Regions from separate parts of the Vibrio sp. 378 genome, predicted to be linked through region 2. Evidence: predicted binding sites of a transcription regulator. Region 2 holds the regulator's gene; the other holds the start of a gene.
What was found. The regulator PurR, encoded in region 2, represses purine synthesis genes. The targets are predictions, from matches to a motif close to TNANGNAAACGTTTNCNTNA.
Positions count from the first base shown of each region.

Region 1: the regulator PurR is predicted to act here: its motif matches at 6,773-6,792, upstream of R7Q48_RS10900 (NupC/NupG family nucleoside CNT transporter).

Region 1 covers NZ_JAWOUO010000005.1:63,708-73,553, reverse strand. The annotation lists gene fadD (long-chain-fatty-acid--CoA ligase FadD) at 1-1,110, shown strand, start outside; gene rnd (ribonuclease D) at 1,189-2,307, shown strand; gene minE (cell division topological specificity factor MinE) at 2,385-2,648, opposite strand; gene minD (septum site-determining protein MinD) at 2,651-3,463, opposite strand; gene minC (septum site-determining protein MinC) at 3,481-4,143, opposite strand; gene R7Q48_RS10915 (YcgL domain-containing protein) at 4,341-4,622, shown strand; gene R7Q48_RS10910 (lytic transglycosylase domain-containing protein) at 4,671-5,642, shown strand; gene R7Q48_RS10905 (LysR family transcriptional regulator) at 5,731-6,675, shown strand; gene R7Q48_RS10900 (NupC/NupG family nucleoside CNT transporter) at 6,933-8,132, shown strand; gene folD (bifunctional methylenetetrahydrofolate dehydrogenase/methenyltetrahydrofolate cyclohydrolase FolD) at 8,201-9,061, opposite strand; tRNA gene R7Q48_RS10890 (tRNA-Arg) at 9,265-9,341, shown strand; gene R7Q48_RS10885 (class I SAM-dependent methyltransferase) at 9,505-9,846, shown strand, end outside.
Region 2 covers NZ_JAWOUO010000004.1:89,743-99,588, reverse strand. The annotation lists gene torR (two-component system response regulator TorR) at 1-667, opposite strand, end outside; gene torD (molecular chaperone TorD) at 934-1,581, shown strand; gene purR (HTH-type transcriptional repressor PurR) at 2,049-3,053, shown strand; cyclic di-GMP riboswitch class I at 3,341-3,430, shown strand; gene R7Q48_RS09210 (TfoX/Sxy family DNA transformation protein) at 3,547-4,137, shown strand; gene R7Q48_RS09205 (TVP38/TMEM64 family protein) at 4,252-4,938, shown strand; gene R7Q48_RS09200 (DUF2007 domain-containing protein) at 4,959-5,279, shown strand; gene R7Q48_RS09195 (alpha/beta fold hydrolase) at 5,311-6,114, opposite strand; gene glgA (glycogen synthase GlgA) at 6,224-7,681, opposite strand; gene glgC (glucose-1-phosphate adenylyltransferase) at 7,671-8,888, opposite strand; gene topA (type I DNA topoisomerase) at 9,497-9,846, opposite strand, start outside.

The DNA.
Region 1 (9,846 bases), on a different contig from region 2:
CGTCTACAATACGTTAAACCGTTTATGTCTGGGGATGACATTGCATTCCTGCAATATACGGGGGGGACGACAGGTGTCGCGAAAGGTGCGATTCTGACTCACCGCAACATGATTGCGAACGTTCTACAGGCAAAAGGCGCGTACGGACCGGTTTTATCTCCGGGGCGTGAATTAGTCGTAACAGCGTTACCGCTGTATCACGTATTTGCTCTTACCGTAAACTGTCTGCTGTTTGTCGAAATGGGTGGTCGTAACTTACTTATTACCAACCCTAGAGATATTCCAGGGTTCGTGAAAGAGCTACAAAAGCATCCGTTTACTGCGATTACGGGCGTGAATACCTTATTTAATGCATTGGTCAATAATGAAGATTTCCACGAGTTGGATTTCAGTAATCTACGTTTAGCCGTTGGCGGCGGCATGGCAGTGCAGCGCTCAGTGGCAGAAAGATGGCAAAAGACCACGGGTTGCTATTTGCTCGAAGGTTACGGTCTAACAGAGTGTTCTCCGTTGGTTGCGGCATATCCGCATGATCTTGTTGAATACAATGGCTCTATTGGTCTGCCGGTACCATCAACAGAAGTTCGTATCGTGGACGAAGAAGGCAACGCTCTTGCGAATACTGAAACTGGTGAACTTCAAGTTCGTGGTCCTCAGGTTATGCAAGGTTACTGGCAACGACCTGAAGCAACGAAAGATACGATTAACGAAGACGGCTGGCTATCAACTGGCGACATCGTTAAGTTCGATGACGAAGGCTTCCTGCATATCGTTGACCGTAAGAAAGACATGATCTTAGTATCAGGCTTTAATGTTTACCCGAACGAAATTGAAGACGTTGTAGCACTACACGGCAAAGTACTTGAAGTTGCTGCTATTGGTCAGCCGCATGAAGTGTCTGGTGAATTAGTGAAGATTTATGTCGTGAAACGCGATCCGAGCTTGACCAAAGACGAAGTGATCGCGCATTGTCGAGAACACTTAACTGGCTACAAAGTTCCGAAGTTGGTTGAGTTCCGCGAAGACTTACCTAAAACCAATGTCGGTAAGATCTTGCGTCGTGTTTTACGCGAAGAGAATGACGCTGAACTTGCGAAGAAAAGCGCATAAGCCGATTTCGTCGAGTCGAGAGATTTAAAAAATGATAGAATGCCAGCGTTTTGCTGGCATTTTTATAGCGAGAAGTATGTGAACTATCAAATTATTACTAAAAACAAAGACCTAGAAGAGGTTTGCACTCATGCCCGAGAGGCAGACGTAGTGATGCTGGATACTGAATTCGTTCGTATTCGCACTTTCTACCCGCAGTTAGGTCTGATTCAGCTTTTCGATGGTAATCGCCTCTCGCTGATTGATCCGACTGAATTAACGGATATGACGCCGTTTGTAGCGCTATTAAAAGATACTTCTGTGCTAAAAGTGCTGCACGCATGTGGTGAAGATTTAGAAGTTTTCCAAAACGCTTTTGGTTGTACACCATTCCCTATGGTGGATACGCAGCTGATGGCCGCTTTTCTCGGTCACGGCCTATCGACAGGCTTCGCATCGCTGGTGGAAGAATATTTAGGCGTAGAGCTCGACAAAAGTGAATCACGTACCGACTGGATGGCTCGTCCACTGACACAAAAGCAATTAGATTATGCTGCCGCAGATGTTCATTACTTGTTACCGTTATACGAAAAGCTGTTCGATAAGGTGACGCAAGCAGGTTGGTGGGAAGCTGTACAGCAAGAAAGTGATTTACTCGTTTCGAAACGTATTCGCGTAACCAATGAAGAGAATGCCTACCTTGATATTAAGGGCGCTTGGCAATTAAAACCTTCTGAGCTGGCGATTTTAAAGCCATTGGCGACGTGGCGTTATCGTGAAGCAATCAAACGAGATTTAGCGCTGAACTTTATCTTCAAAGAAGGTGATCTATTAACGGTCGCTCGTCTTGGTTTAACGAACTTTAAGAAGATGGAAGCAGAAGATATTGATATCCGAGCGATTAACCGCCATGGCGCGAAGATTGCCGCGATTGTTAAACAAGCGAAGCAAACACCTTCTGAAGAGTATCCTGCGAAAATTGAGCGTTTAATGGACTATCCGGGTTACAAGCAGGTCTTCAAAAATATGAAAGACTTGGTGAAATCGGCTTCGCAGAAGTCAGGTTTAGCCACGGAGTTCCTTGCCTCTAAAAAGCAGATCAATCAGTTGATCAGTTGGGTTTGGAAAAAAGATCGTGACCCAGAAGTATTGCCTGATTTGATGCAAGGGTGGCGTTTGGATTTACTCGGCGACAAGATGAACAAAGCATTAAAGTAATGAAAGATGAAAAAGGTTGGCCTCGATGCCAACCTTTTTCGTTCTAATTAGAGCATTCGTCTTGCGAGAGAAACTGATTACTTTTCTTCGTCTGGTAGCTTCACATTCAGCTCAAGAACTGAGATATCGTCGTCTTTGTGCTCAAATGTTAAGTCAACCATATTTGGATCAATTGCCACGTACTTGCTGATCACCTTCAAGATGTCTTCTTTTAATTGAGGCAAGTAAGACGGCGCAGGATCATTTTGGCTGCGGCGCTCTGCGACAATGATTTGCAAACGCTCTTTAGCTAGATTCGCAGAAGTTTTCTTCTGTGGACGGAAAAATTCTAATAATGACATGTCTAGCCTCCAAAGAGTCGTTTAAAGAGTCCTTTCTTCTCCTCAGTAAGGAAACGAAATTCAACCTGATTGCCTAATAAGCGATCAACGGTGTCAGAATAAGCCATACCCGCATCGGTGTTATCGTCAAAAGTGACTGGCACACCTTTGTTTGACGCGTTAAGCACGGCTTGGCTTTCTGGAATCACGCCCAGTAGTGGAATATGTAAGATCTCCTCTACGTCTTCAACGCTTAGCATTTCGCCTTGAGTGACGCGAGATGGGTTGTAGCGAGTCAGTAGAAGGTGCTGTTTTACTGGCTCTAGCCCTTGTTCTGCACGCAGTGACTTAGAATCTAAAATACCGAGAATGCGGTCAGAGTCACGTACAGAAGAGACTTCTGGGTTCGTTGTGACAATGGCTTCATCGGCATAGTACAAGGCCATTAACGCGCCTTGCTCGATACCTGCTGGTGAATCACAAATAATGAAATCAAAGCCCATTTCATCAAGTTCGCCGAATACGCGCTGAACACCATCTTTTGTCAGTGCGTCTTTATCACGAGTTTGAGAAGCAGGAAGAATAAATAGGTTGTCCGTGCGCTTATCTTTGATCAGCGCTTGGTTTAATGTCGCTTCACCGTTAATGACGTTCACAAAGTCATACACGACGCGGCGCTCACAGCCCATGATTAGATCGAGGTTACGCAAACCGATGTCAAAATCGATCACCGCGGTCTTTTTTCCCTTAAGAGCTAGACCAGAGGCGATGGCTGCGCTTGAAGTGGTTTTACCAACGCCACCTTTACCAGACGTTACTACAATAATGCGTGCCATTTTTTTTCCTTTTTAGATTAAATCGCGAGAACTTCTAAATGTAATGATTCATCGGCTTTACTGATCATTACTTTCTTTTGCCAGTACTCGCTTTCAATTTGATCGCTTAACCAGTAGTCACCCGCAATGGATACCAGTTCTGCTTGTAAATCGTGGCAAATAATACGCGCTTCCTGCTGACCACTTGCTCCTGCAATCGCACGACCTCGAAGTGTGCCATGGATATGAATAGAGCCGTCAGCAATGACTTCAGCACCTGCACTGACGTGCGCTAGCACCACCAAATCACCATCTTTTGCGTAGATCTGTTGTCCTGAGCGGACAGGCGTACGAACTACTTTCGTTGGTGCCATTTTGGCAGGTGCTTGGCTTGGTGATTTGCTCGCCGACATAATGGCGAAGCCAGCTTCGGAAGCAAGGTTTTGTACACGCTTGTCTTTACAGCCCGTTACACCGACCGGAATAAAACCAGCATCTGAGATGCCTTGTTTAAGCTTAGGGAAATCAATGTCGCCTTGTACTTTTGCTATATTGATTACCAAAGGCGCGGATGCAAAAAAAGAAGGTGCTTGAGAAACTTTTTCTTGCAAAAATTCGACAGTCTTTGCGATCTCATTGTCAGAAAGGTGTAAAACTGACAATGTAAAACTGCTACCTTTAAGGTCTGGTGAATGGGTCATCGTGGACTTCTTGCCTTTATTGAAAGAGCGTTGCCTTAAACTAGGTATGTCATGTTATATTTCATCCTTTGACGCAGCAAGTTCTCTCGGGGGCAAATAGGTGAATTAATCTCAAATTTGCTATTAAGTTTGCGAGAATTTGACGTTTACAACCTAATCCGCACTCAACGCGGCTAAATCAGCATAAAAGGCGTGTCATGCTTTGTTCTATTTATAAAAGCTCGAAAAAAGAAGGTACTTATCTCTATATTCCGAAAAAGGATGATTTTTCACAGGTTCCTGACACCTTAATGCAGATGTTCGGTAAGCCTATCGCTGTCATGACGATTAAACTTGATGGCCGTAAATTGGCACAAGTTGATATCGAAAAAGTGAAGGCTTCATTACAAAATGATGGCTTCTTTCTTCAGGTTCCACCGCCGCCGGAGAACCTATTAGAAAAGTACAAAGAACAAAAAGCCCAGCAGAAAGGCGAATAACGTCATCGTTTTTCATCTGGGATTTCTGCCTTGCTCAAGGAGGGCAATATGAAAAAAATACTGGCTACCATGCTTAGCGTTGGTATGTGTACCTCGGCTTTTGCTAGTAGCGAGGGTTTTGATGAATACTTGAATAAGCTGCGTGCTGAAGCTCGTGATAAAGGTATCTCAGAGCAGGTCATTAGTGCTGCTTTTGCTAATGTTGAGTACAAGCCCCGAGCAGTAAAAGCGGACCGAAACCAACCAGAAAAGAAACTGACATTGGATGAGTACATTCCTCGCGCGGTGCCTGAATGGAAGGTGAAGCAAGCCAGACAACTCTACAAAGAGCATTACACCGAGCTAAAGCGTATAGGCGAAGAGTACGGTGTCCACCCGCGCTTTATTGTGGCACTTTGGGGAGTTGAAAGTAACTTTGGTAAGTTTACCGGCAACTTTAAAGTGATTGATGCACTATCCACAATGGCATTTGAAGGCCGTCGTGAAGAGTTTTTCCGTAAAGAGACTATGTCGGCACTGCAGATCCTCGATCAAGGCCATATTGAGCTAGAGAACTTTAAAGGCTCATGGGCTGGTGCTATGGGTCAATGCCAGTTTATGCCAAGCTCTTTCCTTCGTTTTGCTGCTGACGGCAACGGGGATGGTAAAAAAGACATATGGCAATCTGAAGCGGACGTGTTTGCATCAACCGCTAACTATTTGAGCAAGTCTGGTTGGGATGATAAATATACCTGGGGTCGCCAAGTTAAGGTTCCTAAAAATATTGATCGCAGCCTAGAAGGGCGCACGGCTGAAAAAGGCAAATACCTTCAAGAGTGGAGCCAATTAGGTATCACAAAATATGACGGTAGCCCGTTGCCAAAACTGGATGAAGACATCAAAGCATGGTTGATCATGCCGGACGACGAGAATGGTCGTACGTATCTGGTTTACAATAACTACAACGTATTGATGAAGTGGAACCGCTCTTACTACTTCGCACTTGCTGTGAGTCACTTGGCTGACCGCATTAAATACTGATCTGCCATCAAACAATTTGGCATTCAGTCTTCAATACAAGGGCTCTTCGGAGCCCTTTGTTTTTTCTATAACCAAATCGAGGTAAAGCGTGTTATCTGAACGTGCCGCACAAATGGTGATTTTCTCCGCTCTTCTTAAACACAAAAGCTTCACAGCTGCTGCAAAGAGCTTAGGCGTGTCGGTGTCTCATGTGAGTAAACAGTTGAGTCAGTTAGAAGCGTCTCTTGGTATCAAGCTTGTTCAACGCACTACGCGAAGCTTTACGCCGACTGAGGCAGGGAAAACCTTTTTTCATCACTGTGAGCAAGTGGTACAAGCGGTGAGCAGCGCCACATTAGAGATGGAAACCCAGCGGGATGAAGTGGCAGGTTTGGTACGTCTTGGGTTGTCGCAATCATTTGGTACCTTACACATTATTCCAGCGATTCAAGAGTTACGCGAACTGTATCCTCAACTTCAAGTGGAAGTACATCTGTTTGACTATAAGGTCGATATGTTAGCCGAAGGGCTCGATTTATGGGTAACCAACAACGAGCATTTGCCTGAAGGTTACATTGCGCAGCGTTTGACGGATTGCCAGTTTGTTGTTGCGGCATCGCCAGATTACTTATTGAAACATGACACGCCAACAGAACCGGATGACCTATCTGCTCACAACTGCCTCATATACAGAAGCTGGGAGCGTGACTATACGGGGTGGGCGTTTACCAAAGATCAGCAAGAATTGAACGTAAAAGTCTCGGGTAACTATTCAGTAGATCTGGCAGAAGCCGTCCGGGATGCGGCTATTGCAGGTTGGGGTATTGCCTACCTTGCCACTTACTTGCTGGGTGATGAGTTCAGAACGGGTAAGTTAATACAGCTGTTACCTGACTGGAAAGCCAGCCAGTCGATGCCGTTTTATGCGGTATACCCAAGCCGCCAACATATGCCAAAAAAAATATCCGCAGTGATTAACTTTATCAAACAGAAGATCGGCAACCCTTGTCATTGGGACCAACGTTTGGCGCCTTACATCTCTATTCCTAAATAACAGGATCAATGACGTTGTAGAACGACACATAAGGTGATTCACTTCACAAAAATTTTTCCTGAATCAGAAACATATTTTCCATATGGAAATAATTAAAATAAGCAAACGTTTATCTTCAATAAATTCAATTGGTTATTTTGTTGGTCAGTTATTGGTCGCTTAAACTTTTCACACTGTTAACATCCTCAACTTGCAGCATTTTGAGTCCGCTATACAATCCGGTGCCTTCCATATCCCCCTTCTGTCGGATTCATTTTATGAACTCAATTATTGGTATCGTAGCCATACTATTCCTAGCATGGCTACTTTCTACAAATAGAAAAAATATAAAGCTGAGAACGGTGTCGTTTGCGTTTGCTTTGCAGGTACTGTTTGCGTTGTTGGTTTTATATGTACCAGCAGGACGAGATGCGCTGAATTCAGTGAGCAGTGTTGTGTCGAATTTGATCAACTATGGTCAAGAGGGCATTGCGTTTTTATTCGGTAATTTGGCTACAGGGGGCTTCACCTTTGCGATCAATGTTCTGGGTATCATCGTTTTCTTCTCCTCTCTTATCTCAGGTCTTTATCACATTGGTGTGATGCCAAAAATCATTAACTTTATCGGTGGTGGTATTCAAAAGCTGCTGGGTATCGGTCGTGCTGAGTCTTTGTCTGCTACGGCGAATATCTTTGTTGGCACCATTGAAGCACCATTAATGGTAAAGCCTTACCTAAAACACATGACTGACTCGCAGTTCTTTGCAGTTATGACAGGTGGTTTAGCGTCAGTTGCTGGCGGAACGTTGGTTGGTTACGCATCACTGGGTGTCGATCTCAACTATCTTATTGCTGCTGCATTTATGTCAGCACCTGCCGGCTTGTTGATGGCAAAAATTTTAATGCCAGAAGATACGGATAAAGCAGCAGATATCGACATTAGCCAAGTTGAAATTCCACGTGCAACCAACGTAGTAGAAGCATTAGCCGATGGTGCCATGGCGGGTGTACGCATTGCTGTATCGGTCGGTGGTACGTTACTGGCGTTTATTAGTGTCATTGCAATGCTAAACGGCATGTTAGGCTGGATAGGTGATCTTATTGGGACCCCCTTAAGTTTTGAGCTCATCCTAGGTTTTGTGTTTGCGCCAGTCGCTTGGTTGTTGGGTATACCATGGCAAGAAGCAACCACAGCAGGCTCGCTGATTGGTAACAAGATTGTGGTGAATGAGTTCGTCGCTTTCATCCAGCTTGCAGAAGTGAAGTCTCAACTTAGTGAACACTCACAAGCAATCGTGACGTTTGCTTTGTGTGGCTTTGCAAACATCTCAAGCATGGCGATGCTGATTGGTGGGTTGGGCTCATTGGTACCAGAAAAGCGTGCATTTGTTTCTAAGCATGGTTTCCGTGCGATTATCGCTGGTGTCATGGCGAACTTAATGAGCGCTTCGATTGCGGGCGTGATTTTAAGTCTGTAATTGAAATAGATATCAACAATTAGCAAAAAGGCTCCTTGCGGAGCCTTTTTCGTATCTGAAGTTTTACGTTATTTGTCTGTGTGGAACTGTTCGCAAGCGAGCATCGTGTTCTCAATTAAACTTGCGACGGTCATTGGGCCAACGCCACCAGGAACAGGAGTAATAAAGCTCGCACTTTCACGTGCTTTGTCGTATTCCACGTCGCCAACTAGTTTGCCTGAATCAAGACGGTTAATACCGACATCGACCACCACTGCGCCTTTTTTAATCCACTCACCAGGGATGAAGTTAGGCTTACCAACCGCAACCACGACAACGTCAGCTTGACGCACATGACTCTCTAGGTCTTTGGTAAAACGGTGACATGTTGTTGTTGTGCAGCCCGCAAGCAGCAGCTCAAGTGTCATTGGACGACCAACAATGTTTGATGCACCAACCACAACCGCATGTTTACCACGTAGCTCAATGTTGTAACGGTCGAGTAGGGTAATTATGCCCTTTGGCGTGCAAGAGCGAAGCTTTGGAATACGCTGCGCAAGACGACCAACGTTGTAAGGATGGAAGCCATCCACGTCCTTCTCTGGGTGAATGCGCTCTAAAACATGTGTTGTGTCTATGCCCGCAGGAAGGGGTAATTGCACTAGAATGCCGTCAATTTCATCATCGTTGTTTAATTCATCAATCAGAGCTAGTAACTCTTCTTCTGAGCTAGACGCAGGAAGGTCAAAAGACTTAGAAACAAACCCAACTTCTTCACATGCGCGGCGTTTGCTACCGACATAAACCTGAGAAGCAGGATCTTCACCAACTAGAACCACTGCTAAACCAGGAGCACGTAGCCCAGCTTCAACACGTGCTTTAACACGTGCAGCCACTTCAGATCGAACAGTTTGGGAAATGAGAGTTCCGTCTATATTTTGAGCAGTCATGACTTTCCTTATAAATTAAGAAGGCAGATTATCTGCGGCGCATTGTCGCAGAATTTCTTATCAACATCCATACGCAAACGTTTGCTTTGTGGTGTTTTTGAACATTAAGCGTTTTAATGGACTTTTTTTAGGCATTCAGATCAGAATGTTATGAAAACCCGTTGATTTACCCGTTTGAACTCGTATAATCCTGTCCCTGTAGCGCGCCCTTAGCTCAGCTGGATAGAGCACGTCCCTTCTAAGGATGTGGTCATTGGTTCGAATCCAATAGGGCGTGCCATTTATTCAAAAGCCCCGGTAACTCTTTGAGTCGTCGGGGCTTTGTCGTTTTTAGGTTTTTGGCTGTAATTGCCACTCTATCTACAACTTTTGAATGGCATTCTAGCCATTGCAATTTCTAGCAATTAATATGGACGCATATTAATTACCTTTCGTTAACCTTTATGCCTGCCACTTCTAACTTTTATGACCGACACGCCGACTCTTTCGCGAAGCAATACACATCGATCCAGTTTGAGGATGTCCACGCGAGTTGGAGAGTCTTCTGGCCCCAGGCTGGAGATCGTGTGTTAGATGTTGGCGCGGGCTCTGGTCGAGACGCGAAATGGATGGCTGAGCATGGGTGTGAAGTTGTTGCGATTGAGCCTGCTCAAGCACTTCTAAGGCTTGGTAAGTCTTACTGTGGCGATTCCGTTACTTGGCTTGAAGATGCATTACCTAAGCTTGAGAAAACCATTAATCTTGGCTTTCGCTTCGATTTAATTCTTGTCAGTGCGGTATGGATG
Region 2 (9,846 bases):
AAATCTGTGGGTTCTTAGGATCGAACTCCATTTTTGCGCGCATACGTCGAATAAGAACATCAATGGTGCGGTCATTCGGCGCATCCACTCGATGGCTGATCATGTTCAAAATACGCTCACGACTTAACACCTGGTTAGGGTAAGACGATAATGCCACCAAAAGTTCATACTCTGCTTTAGTTAGTTTTACTGGCTCACCGTTGCGGCTAAGTGCGCGACGTTGAATGTCGAATGTCCACTCCCCAAAGCGCACAATGTGCTCTTCACTGGTTTCATTCGCTTTCGAGCTGCCACTGCGCGCTGCTGAAATACGCCACAGCAAGTTTTTAACGCGAACTAACAGCTCTCTCAGTTCAAAAGGTTTTGTCACATAATCGTCAGCACCCATTTCTAGGCCTACGATTTTATCAATGCTATCCGTGCGTCCTGTTACTAATATGATACCAATATCCGATTGGCTACGTAACTCACGAGTAAGCATCAGGCCGTCTTCACCAGGCAGGTTAATATCCAGCATGATCAGGTCTACATCGCCCGCTTGCAAAACTTCACGCATTTCTGCGCCACTCTCTGCTTCGCTGACTTGGTAGCCCTCATTTTGGAAATATCCCGCAAGCTTACTACGAGTTACAACATCATCTTCTACGACTAATACGTGATAGCTCATTTACACCACTTTTCTGTCTTCTTATTATCCAAGACGTATTCTATTCATAACTAGTAACATTTCTAGTCATAGATACATTAAAACGCAAGATTTAGCGTTTTTATTGATTCAAAACAAGCTTGCCCATTGCTATTAATAAGCGGTCATTTTTGACCATAAAACATAACAATTATAGTTACTGCTATTCATTTTAATTGATTACACTTAGGGGATATCCCTAATTGACTTTGTGATGCATGACTTGAAGCATCATTCAGGAGCCCAAAATGCAAGAAGTGAAAGCTTTTAATGAAAAACGCGCTGAAATTTACTGGTGGTTTTCGAGCTTGTTCGCAAAAGAACTAACAGAGAAAGAATTGGAAGCCTATCACAGTGTTGAAATTCGCAGTTTTCTCGCAGGTTTAGGTGAAAATGAGTCGCTAAAACCAGCCGTTGATAGCCTAGTTGATGCATTGAATCGGTTACAAGATCGTGAAGATGCACAACTAGAGCTTGCAGCTGACTTTTGTGAACTGTTTTTGAAGACAGAAAAATACGGCGCTCTTCCTTACGCATCCATGTACATTGGTGAATCAGGTTTACTGAATGACAAGCCAGCTGAGGAAATGGAAAAGTTGATGGCTGAATTTGGCGTTCAAGTAGACGAAAACCTAAAGGAACCTGCGGATCACTTAGCCGTTGAGCTCGACTTTCTCGGGAACATGATTATCCGCTCAAACGAGCTTGAACAAGAAAAACACATGGAAGAAGCCTTCGTTAAACAAAACGACTTTATCCAGCAACAATTGATGTCTTGGTTACCTCAGTTTTCAGACAAATGTAAAAAATTCGATGAATTTGGATTTTACTCAAGTGTCGCGAAACTATTAGTTGCATTTTGTAAACTAGACAGCGCCTACCTTCTTGGTGAATAATTGCCGCCTATTTTTAGGGAGCCTGCCTATCGGGCTTCCTGTGTGCCTGAAAGTGACCGATTGTAAGTAACTTGGGTATAATATTCGTTTGCCTTAACTTAGCGCAAAGACGCTTGGTTATTTAGCAGTCAAAATGTGACTTCAAATACACAAATCTCTTGCTGAAAACATTGCTAGTCAGTCCACATAGGGCTAAAATGTGAGCGCAAACGATTAAATATGATTTATATGTAAACCGCTGAAATATAGCGGTTTTTGTGTTTTCTTAACAGGTTGATGGCAATTTCTCATCAGATAGAAAAAGATAAAATTCATCGACCGATGCTGCTACGCACCCTTTTGTCGCACTTGGATCAACCGCTGCCGAGACACTTAGCGCCAATTTTAGATTGCTAGGTGTGAAACCATTAGAGCATCAGGTACATCCAATACGACATATTTCAGTAGCTCGATACAGGACACCATTTATGGCCACGATAAAAGACGTTGCTCGCTTAGCCGGCGTTTCCACTACGACAGTTTCGCACGTTATCAATAAAACGCGTTTCGTTGCAGAAGCAACGCAAGAAAAAGTAATGAAAGCCGTTGACGAGCTGAATTACGCGCCAAGTGCCGTTGCACGCAGCCTAAAATGCAACTCAACTCGTACGATTGGCATGTTAGTAACTCAATCAACTAACCTATTTTTCTCAGAAGTGATTGATGGCGTTGAGAGCTACTGTTACCGCCAAGGCTATACTCTGATTTTATGTAACACAGGCGGGATTTACGAAAAACAACGCGATTACATTCGTATGCTGGCTGAAAAGCGCGTTGATGGCATCCTAGTGATGTGTTCTGACTTAACCGAAGAACTAAAAGAGATGCTTGACCGTCATGCGGACATTCCTAAAGTGGTCATGGATTGGGGCCCAGAGAGCTCACAAGCAGACAAGATCATGGATAACTCAGAAGAAGGTGGCTACATTGCAACCAAACATCTGATTGACAATGGTCATACGGATATCGCTTGTCTAAGCGGTCATTTTGAAAAGCTTGCTTGCCAAGAGCGCATTGCAGGTTTCCGTCGCGCAATGAGCGAAGCGAACCTAGCTGTAAATGAAGACTGGATCCTTGAAGGTAACTTTGAATGTGATACGGCCGTATTAGTTGCAGATAAAATTACCGCAATGGACAAGCGCCCGACGGCGGTATTCTGTTTTAACGACACAATGGCTCTAGGCCTAATGAGCCGCTTGCAACAAAACGGGATCAAAATTCCTGAAGATATTTCAGTGATCGGCTACGACAACATCGAGCTTGCGGAATACTTCTCTCCACCGCTAACGACTATCCACCAACCTAAACGTCGTGTTGGTAAAAATGCATTCGAAATTCTACTTGAGCGTATCAAAGATAAAGAACACGAAAAACGAATTTTCGAAATGCAACCTGAGCTTGTAATTCGAAATACTGTGAAAAAAATGAACTAAATTTCACTGTATTTAACCGTGTTAAATAAGCGCTCTACAGGGGCGCTTATTTTTTTGGAAAAATTAAGCATTCTCTAATACTTCACACCACTCTAATAACAATTGACTAACGTTAACTCCCTGTTTTATATAAATGTAATATATATTAAGAACTCCTTTTCAAAGGCCAATTTGCACCTTTCCATATGCAAAATAGAGCATTCAATCTATCATTTTTATTGAACCGAAATCACACTTTTAACGCTAAACCGTGATGTTAATTCAATATAAGAAGTATGCTCATTGTGTCACGCACAGGGCAAACCATTCGAAAGAGTGGGACGCAAAGCCTCCGGCCTGAACCATATTACGATATGGAAGGTAGCGGGGTTACCGATGGCAAGTGTGTAAGCAATGACTTTACTCTGTAATGACATTGTTTTTACGCATGTTTGCTACTCTCTCGGACCTGACTTTTGGTGGCGTAATATTAATTACACCGAGATAACAAAACATGGATAAACCGATACTCAAAGACTCTATGAAGCTATTTGAGGCACTTGGTAATATCAAGTCGCGCTCAATGTTTGGTGGCTTCGGACTATTCGCTGATGAAACAATGTTTGCACTAGTGGTAAACAATCAGCTTCATATCAGAGCAGACCAAAAAACTTCATCTGACTTCGAGAAACAAGGGCTAAAGCCTTACGTTTATAAAAAACGTGGCTTCCCAGTCGTTACAAAGTACTACGCTATTTCCAGCGATTTATGGGAATCAAGCGAACGCTTAATCGAAGTAGCGAATCAATCATTGAAAAAGGCAAAGCTTGAGAAAGAACAGCAAGCAAGTACAAAGCCTAACCGTTTGAAAGATTTGCCTAACTTACGACTGGCTACCGAGCGCATGCTAAAAAAAGCCGGCATCGAATCCGTAGAGAAGCTTGAAGAGGAAGGTGCGCTTAACGCCTATAAAGCGATAAGAGATACGCACTCTGCAACCGTCAACATTGAGTTGCTATGGGCACTAGAAGGTGCTATCAACGGCACTCATTGGAGTGTGGTACCTCAAGCTCGCCGAGATGAGTTGATGAACGGCCTCCAATAAAAGTCGACCTAAAAACTATCTTGTAAAACCGCAGTCTAATCTGCGGTTTTTTTGTGAAATTTTTTCGGTTTTCCTACTGTCTTATTACATATATCCCAAATTGGAATCAAAATTATGAATAAGAAACTGATATTAGGTCTCATCCTACTAGCGGCTATCGTCTTTTTAGGTATTAACTTTGGCCAGTATTTAACCTTAGAGAATGCAAAAGCCCAACAAGAAGCACTAACTACATACCTCGATCAGAATTTTGTATTCTCGGCTGCGATTTACTTTTTTACCTACATTGCAATTACCGCTTTTTCTATCCCAGGAGCGGCAGTAGTCACCTTACTTGGTGCAGCCTTATTTGGTTTTTGGACAAGCTTGCTACTGGTTTCTTTCGCTAGCACTATGGGGGCAACACTGGCCTTCTTGAGCAGCCGATACTTATTGCGTGACTGGGTACAAAACAAATTCGGAAATAAACTCAACGCAATTAATCAAGGTGTCGAAAAAGACGGAGCTTTTTATCTATTTTCCTTGCGCCTAATCCCTGTATTCCCTTTCTTTCTAATCAACTTACTGATGGGCTTAACACCGATGTCTGTAGGTCGATTTTATCTCACTAGCCAAATAGGTATGCTGCCAGGCACAGCCGTATATCTGAATGCAGGTACTCAATTAGCAACAATTGAAAGCCTATCGGGCATTGTTTCACCCGCAGTATTAGCGTCTTTTGCGCTATTGGGACTATTTCCAATCATCACTAAATGGGTTATGAATAAAGTAAGGCCGACACCAAGTCAGCAAAACTCGTAATTGGTGAAGTGGGTATTTTGATGAAAATATTTATCGCTAAAAACCCAGCAGAAGCACACATTGTATGTGAGCTGCTTAAAGTGGAACAAATTTACTGTGAAGTTCGTGGAGAAGGTATTTTCGGCTTAAAAGGAGAACTGCCGTTTGGTGATGATACCGATCCTTATGTGTGGCTTTTTGACACTGCACAAAAGATGAAAGCTGAAGAAATAGTAAAAGCATATCGAAAACAATCCGATAGGCATGAGTATCAAGATTGGCAATGCCCAAAATGTCATGAAATAAACGAAGGGCAATTTGGTGCATGTTGGCAATGTGGATATCAACTAGGAGAGCTATAGCGGCTCTCCTATTCAGTGGATGCACTCAGTTTTAAGCACATACAGCTTGCTGTTTAATAAACTCGATGGAGTGTTGATTGAAGTCTTCTGGACGCTCTACATTGCATACATGACCACAATTCGGGATTTCTCGTAGAATGCTGAGCTTATGTGCTGCAACCATTTCTTTGACAGGTTTAATAAACATGTAATCCCTGTCGCCCATTAAGTAAAGAGTCGGAATGGGTAACTCTCGATCTTTAAAATATTTCATTAACGGATTTACATCAGCGGCAAGAATAAACCAACGTTTAAATTCTTTTTGGCAAAGCTTCTTGGCTTCGCGAATAAAAAGGTGGCGAGATTCTCGTTGGCTTCTTTGAGGCATAACAATATAAGCGAACAGTTTGTAGAGCCACATGTACGGTAGGATATGCTTACAAAAATTACCTAATTTCACCAATATCTGAGAACGAGTGTTAAGCCTTGTGACAGCACCGCCGAGCACCATCGAACGTACGCGCTCTGATGACAATTCAGCAAGGTTTCGAACAATAATAGTACCAAGCGACATACCGACAAAGTGAGCGGATTGGATCTTTAAATGGTCCAATACTTTCAAAATATCTTGGGTAACTTCCGTAAAGGTATAACGGCTAGCAATGAGCTCTTTAAGTAACTGATTTGACTTTCCATGACCTCTTAAATCGATCAGCAATAAGTTAAAGTGTTGCTTGTAAGCTTTAATTTGCTTGAACCAGATAGAAGAGCTACCACCAGCACCGTGCACAAATACAACCCACTCATTACTAGTAGGGTGCAAATAGGTTTTATGAAAAAGTAGCGGCTGGGTCATATTGAGTATCAAAAAGATCGTGCTATTGAGTAAAAAGCCATCCTACCACACTCCCCTTACTCAAGATAATAAAGGCACCTCATTCGGTGCCTTTCGTTACAATTTTAAGTCAAACTAACGCTGAGTGGTAAAGCTGCAAATAAGATTCTGCGGCCTTTTGCCAACAAAAGTCTTGTTGCATCGCGTGCAACTGTACTTTATTCACTTCAGGCTCGTTTTGAGCGTAGAGCAACAGTGCCCTTAGCATCGTTAACAACAATGCCTGCGGTGTCGGTTCGAAAAAAACAAACCCCGTTGCTTCAGATGGGTTTACATCATAATCGCTAACGCTGTCCTTTAAGCCACCAACACCGCGTACTATCGGTAATGTCCCATAAGCCATACTATAGATTTGGTTTAAGCCACATGGTTCAAACTCAGAAGGCATCAAGAAGAAATCAGAACCAGCTTCAACGATATGCGCAAGTTCATTGTCATACGCTTCTACAAAGGCAAATTTGCTAGAAAACTGCGCGGTAACCTCTCGTAGCTGAGCGGCAAGAACAGGGTCTCCGGTCCCAACGACAACTAGCTGAACATCGTGCTTCAAAAAATCGGCCAAAGCAGGCAACAAGTAATGAACGCCTTTCTGCTGGGTCAATCGACAAACCATACCGAACATAGCTACATTTTTTTCGGGCAAATTTAGTCGTTGTTGTAATGCTTTTTTACAAGCTTTCTTCCCTTGCGACATACTTTGCTGGTCGGCGCAGTAATTAACCGGCAAGTAGGTATCCGTTTCCGGATTCCAAGCGCTGTAATCACAACCATTCAAGATGCCGACTAAGTCCTGTGCACGTTGCTGAAACTCCCAAGCCATGCCGTGACTGCCAAGCTCTGTTTTTAGTTCCTCTGCGTACGTAGGGCTAACCGCGTTTATCTTATCTGCATTCATTACGCCAGCTTTAAGCATCGTAATATGCGTTGCACTCACCGCAGCATCGGGAACGTTTCTACAATGAAACTCTGGCAAACACTGCACGTCTTCATAACTAAATACGCCTTTAAAGACCGCATTGTGAATTGAAATGACGCTTTTAGTATGAGCAAAGAACGGATCATTGCCATACCTGTGCTTGAGCAAAAATGGAACAAGACCTGTGTGCCAATCGTTCGCGTGTATGATATTAGGTTGAAAGGCGAGCTTGGGTAACATGTCGAGACATACTGCACTAAAAAACGCAAAGCGCTCGCCGTTATCAGTATACGCTTGGTTGTTCTCCGCATACATTGATGGTCGATTGAAATACGGCGGACAATCAATCAGGTAAACAGGATTTTGACCTAACATGAGCCGCAAAACTCGATACTCCGTATGCGGCCATGATGTTAATTTTGTTTCTAATACAACTTCTGCGTCTGCGAGTTTATCAATACTACTGTACGCAGGGATGGTAATTCTTACGTCTTGCTGTAGGTTTTGAAGGGCTTCCGGTAGTGCCTTGGCAACATCTGCCAAGCCACCACTTTTAATGAGGCCTTCAACCTCAGAAGCTACAAACAGAATAGATAAGTTGTTAGTAGCCAACTCGAGCTCCTTTCGGAATAACAACAATGCCCTCCTCAGACACGTGGAAGTGTTTTTTATCTTCTTGAAGATTCACACCAATCTGAGTACCAGGAGCAATATCGGCATCCTTGTCGACAATCACACGACGTAAAACACAGCCTTCGCCAATTTTTACGTCACCAAGAAGTATACATTCGCTGATATCGCAAGCAGAAGCAATATTACTGCGAAAACCAAGCACCGACTTTTCGATTCTTGAGCCTCTAACATAGCTGCCATTACACACTAAACTATCGATTATCTGCACACGACCATTATCAGAGTCGGTAAATGTCGCAGGTGGCAATGGTGGGTAGTAGGTGTGCAATGGCCATTTACGGTTGTACAGCGAAAATGGTGCATCTTTTTCTAGCAGATCCATATGCGCTTGCCAGTACGCATCAATAGTTCCGACATCACGCCAGTACACCTCTTCTTTTTCGCCACTGATTTTGTTGGTACTGAAGTCATACACGAACACATCACCTCTAGGGAACATCTTTGGAATGATGTCCTTTCCAAAATCATGTGATGAAGCTTCATTATCCGCATCTTCGACCAACTCTGAGAACAGTACCTGAGCTTCAAAAACATAGTTACCCATTGAAACTAAAGCGTAATCAGGGTCACCAGGAATCGACTTCGGATTTGCTGGTTTTTCTTCAAAGCCAATCATACGACCTTCACTATCCACTTCGATAACCCCAAATTGCGACGCCTCTTTTAGTGGCATGCGCAATGCAGATACCGTCAGAGAAGCCTGCTTTTCTGAGTGGAAGTTCAGCATTTGTTTGATATCCATCTTATAGATATGGTCAGAGCCAAAAATACAAACTTGCTCTGGTTCTTCTAATTCCATAAAACGCAGGTTTTGATAGATCGCGTCCGCCGTCCCTTCGTACCAACGTTTACCAGTACGCATTTGAGCGGGAATAGGATCGATAAAGCGGTCTGTAATGCCGTTGATGTTCCACCCCTTTTTTAAGTGATGGAATAAAGATTGAGATTTAAATTGGGTTAGGACGTAAATGCGCATCAAATCCGCATTAACAAAATTGTTTAGAGCAAAATCGATCAATCGATAACTACCACCAAACGGTACCGAAGGTTTACTGCGAGATTCCGTTAAAGGTCTCAAACGAGAGCCTTCACCGCCAGCAAGAATCATTCCCAAAACACCAGCCATTTGTTGTTCTCCATATCGTTATAGCTTGGATTTGGTACTCGCTTGAATGAGTCATACTCGGGGAGTCAAGCGAATACATTTAGCAACCGTCTCTGAGTTTCTGTGAACTCTTACAACACGGATAAAAAAGCTACGGCACTTCCAGTATGCAACGTCCACTCTTTCCTTATTTTTTGACGCAAACAATGCACACAGTTGCACTAATTTTTGTAATAAATTATCTAAGCGGGTTCTAAATTACAATTTTTAATACGCCATTCTGTGTACCATACAGCTCTTGCGTACTCAAGACGATATCTAGATCACACATGGAAAAGCAAACGATTACATTGTGAAAACAATTTACGAACGGATTCACTACACCGCCGATTTTTTAGCCTAATGTATAACAAATATGTGAATGCAAAATGAAAGTTACAACGAATATTTTTTACATAAAAAATACATCAGCGACTACGAAATATTGATGCTGGGATCTTCTTGCGTCAGCAAAACTCAGTCAAAGCAGCAAAGATCTATACGAACAACACAGTGGCCTTTACGCAAAAACAAAACGCAAAAAAGGCAGCGATATCGCTGCCTTTTTACATTACTTAGATCGTACGTTTTTATGCTTTCGCTTTTTTACGCTTATCAGTGACTTCCCACTTACCGTCAACAAAGAGCGCTGTCCAACCAGATGGTTTGCCATTCTCTTCCGAACGAACGTAGTTCTCTTTTGTTTTGCGACTAAAGCGTACGACTGCAGGACGACCATCAGGATCTTCTTGCGGTGCGGTCGCTAGGTATTTGAACTTCTCAGGTAAACGCTCTTCAAAACGTGCCAGTTCAGCAACCAAAGGAGCACGTGTCTCGCGCGATTTCGGGAAGTTGCTTGCCGCCATAAATAGACCTGAAGCACCATCACGAAGTACGAAATACGCATCTGAGTTTTCACATGGCAACTCGGGGAAATGAA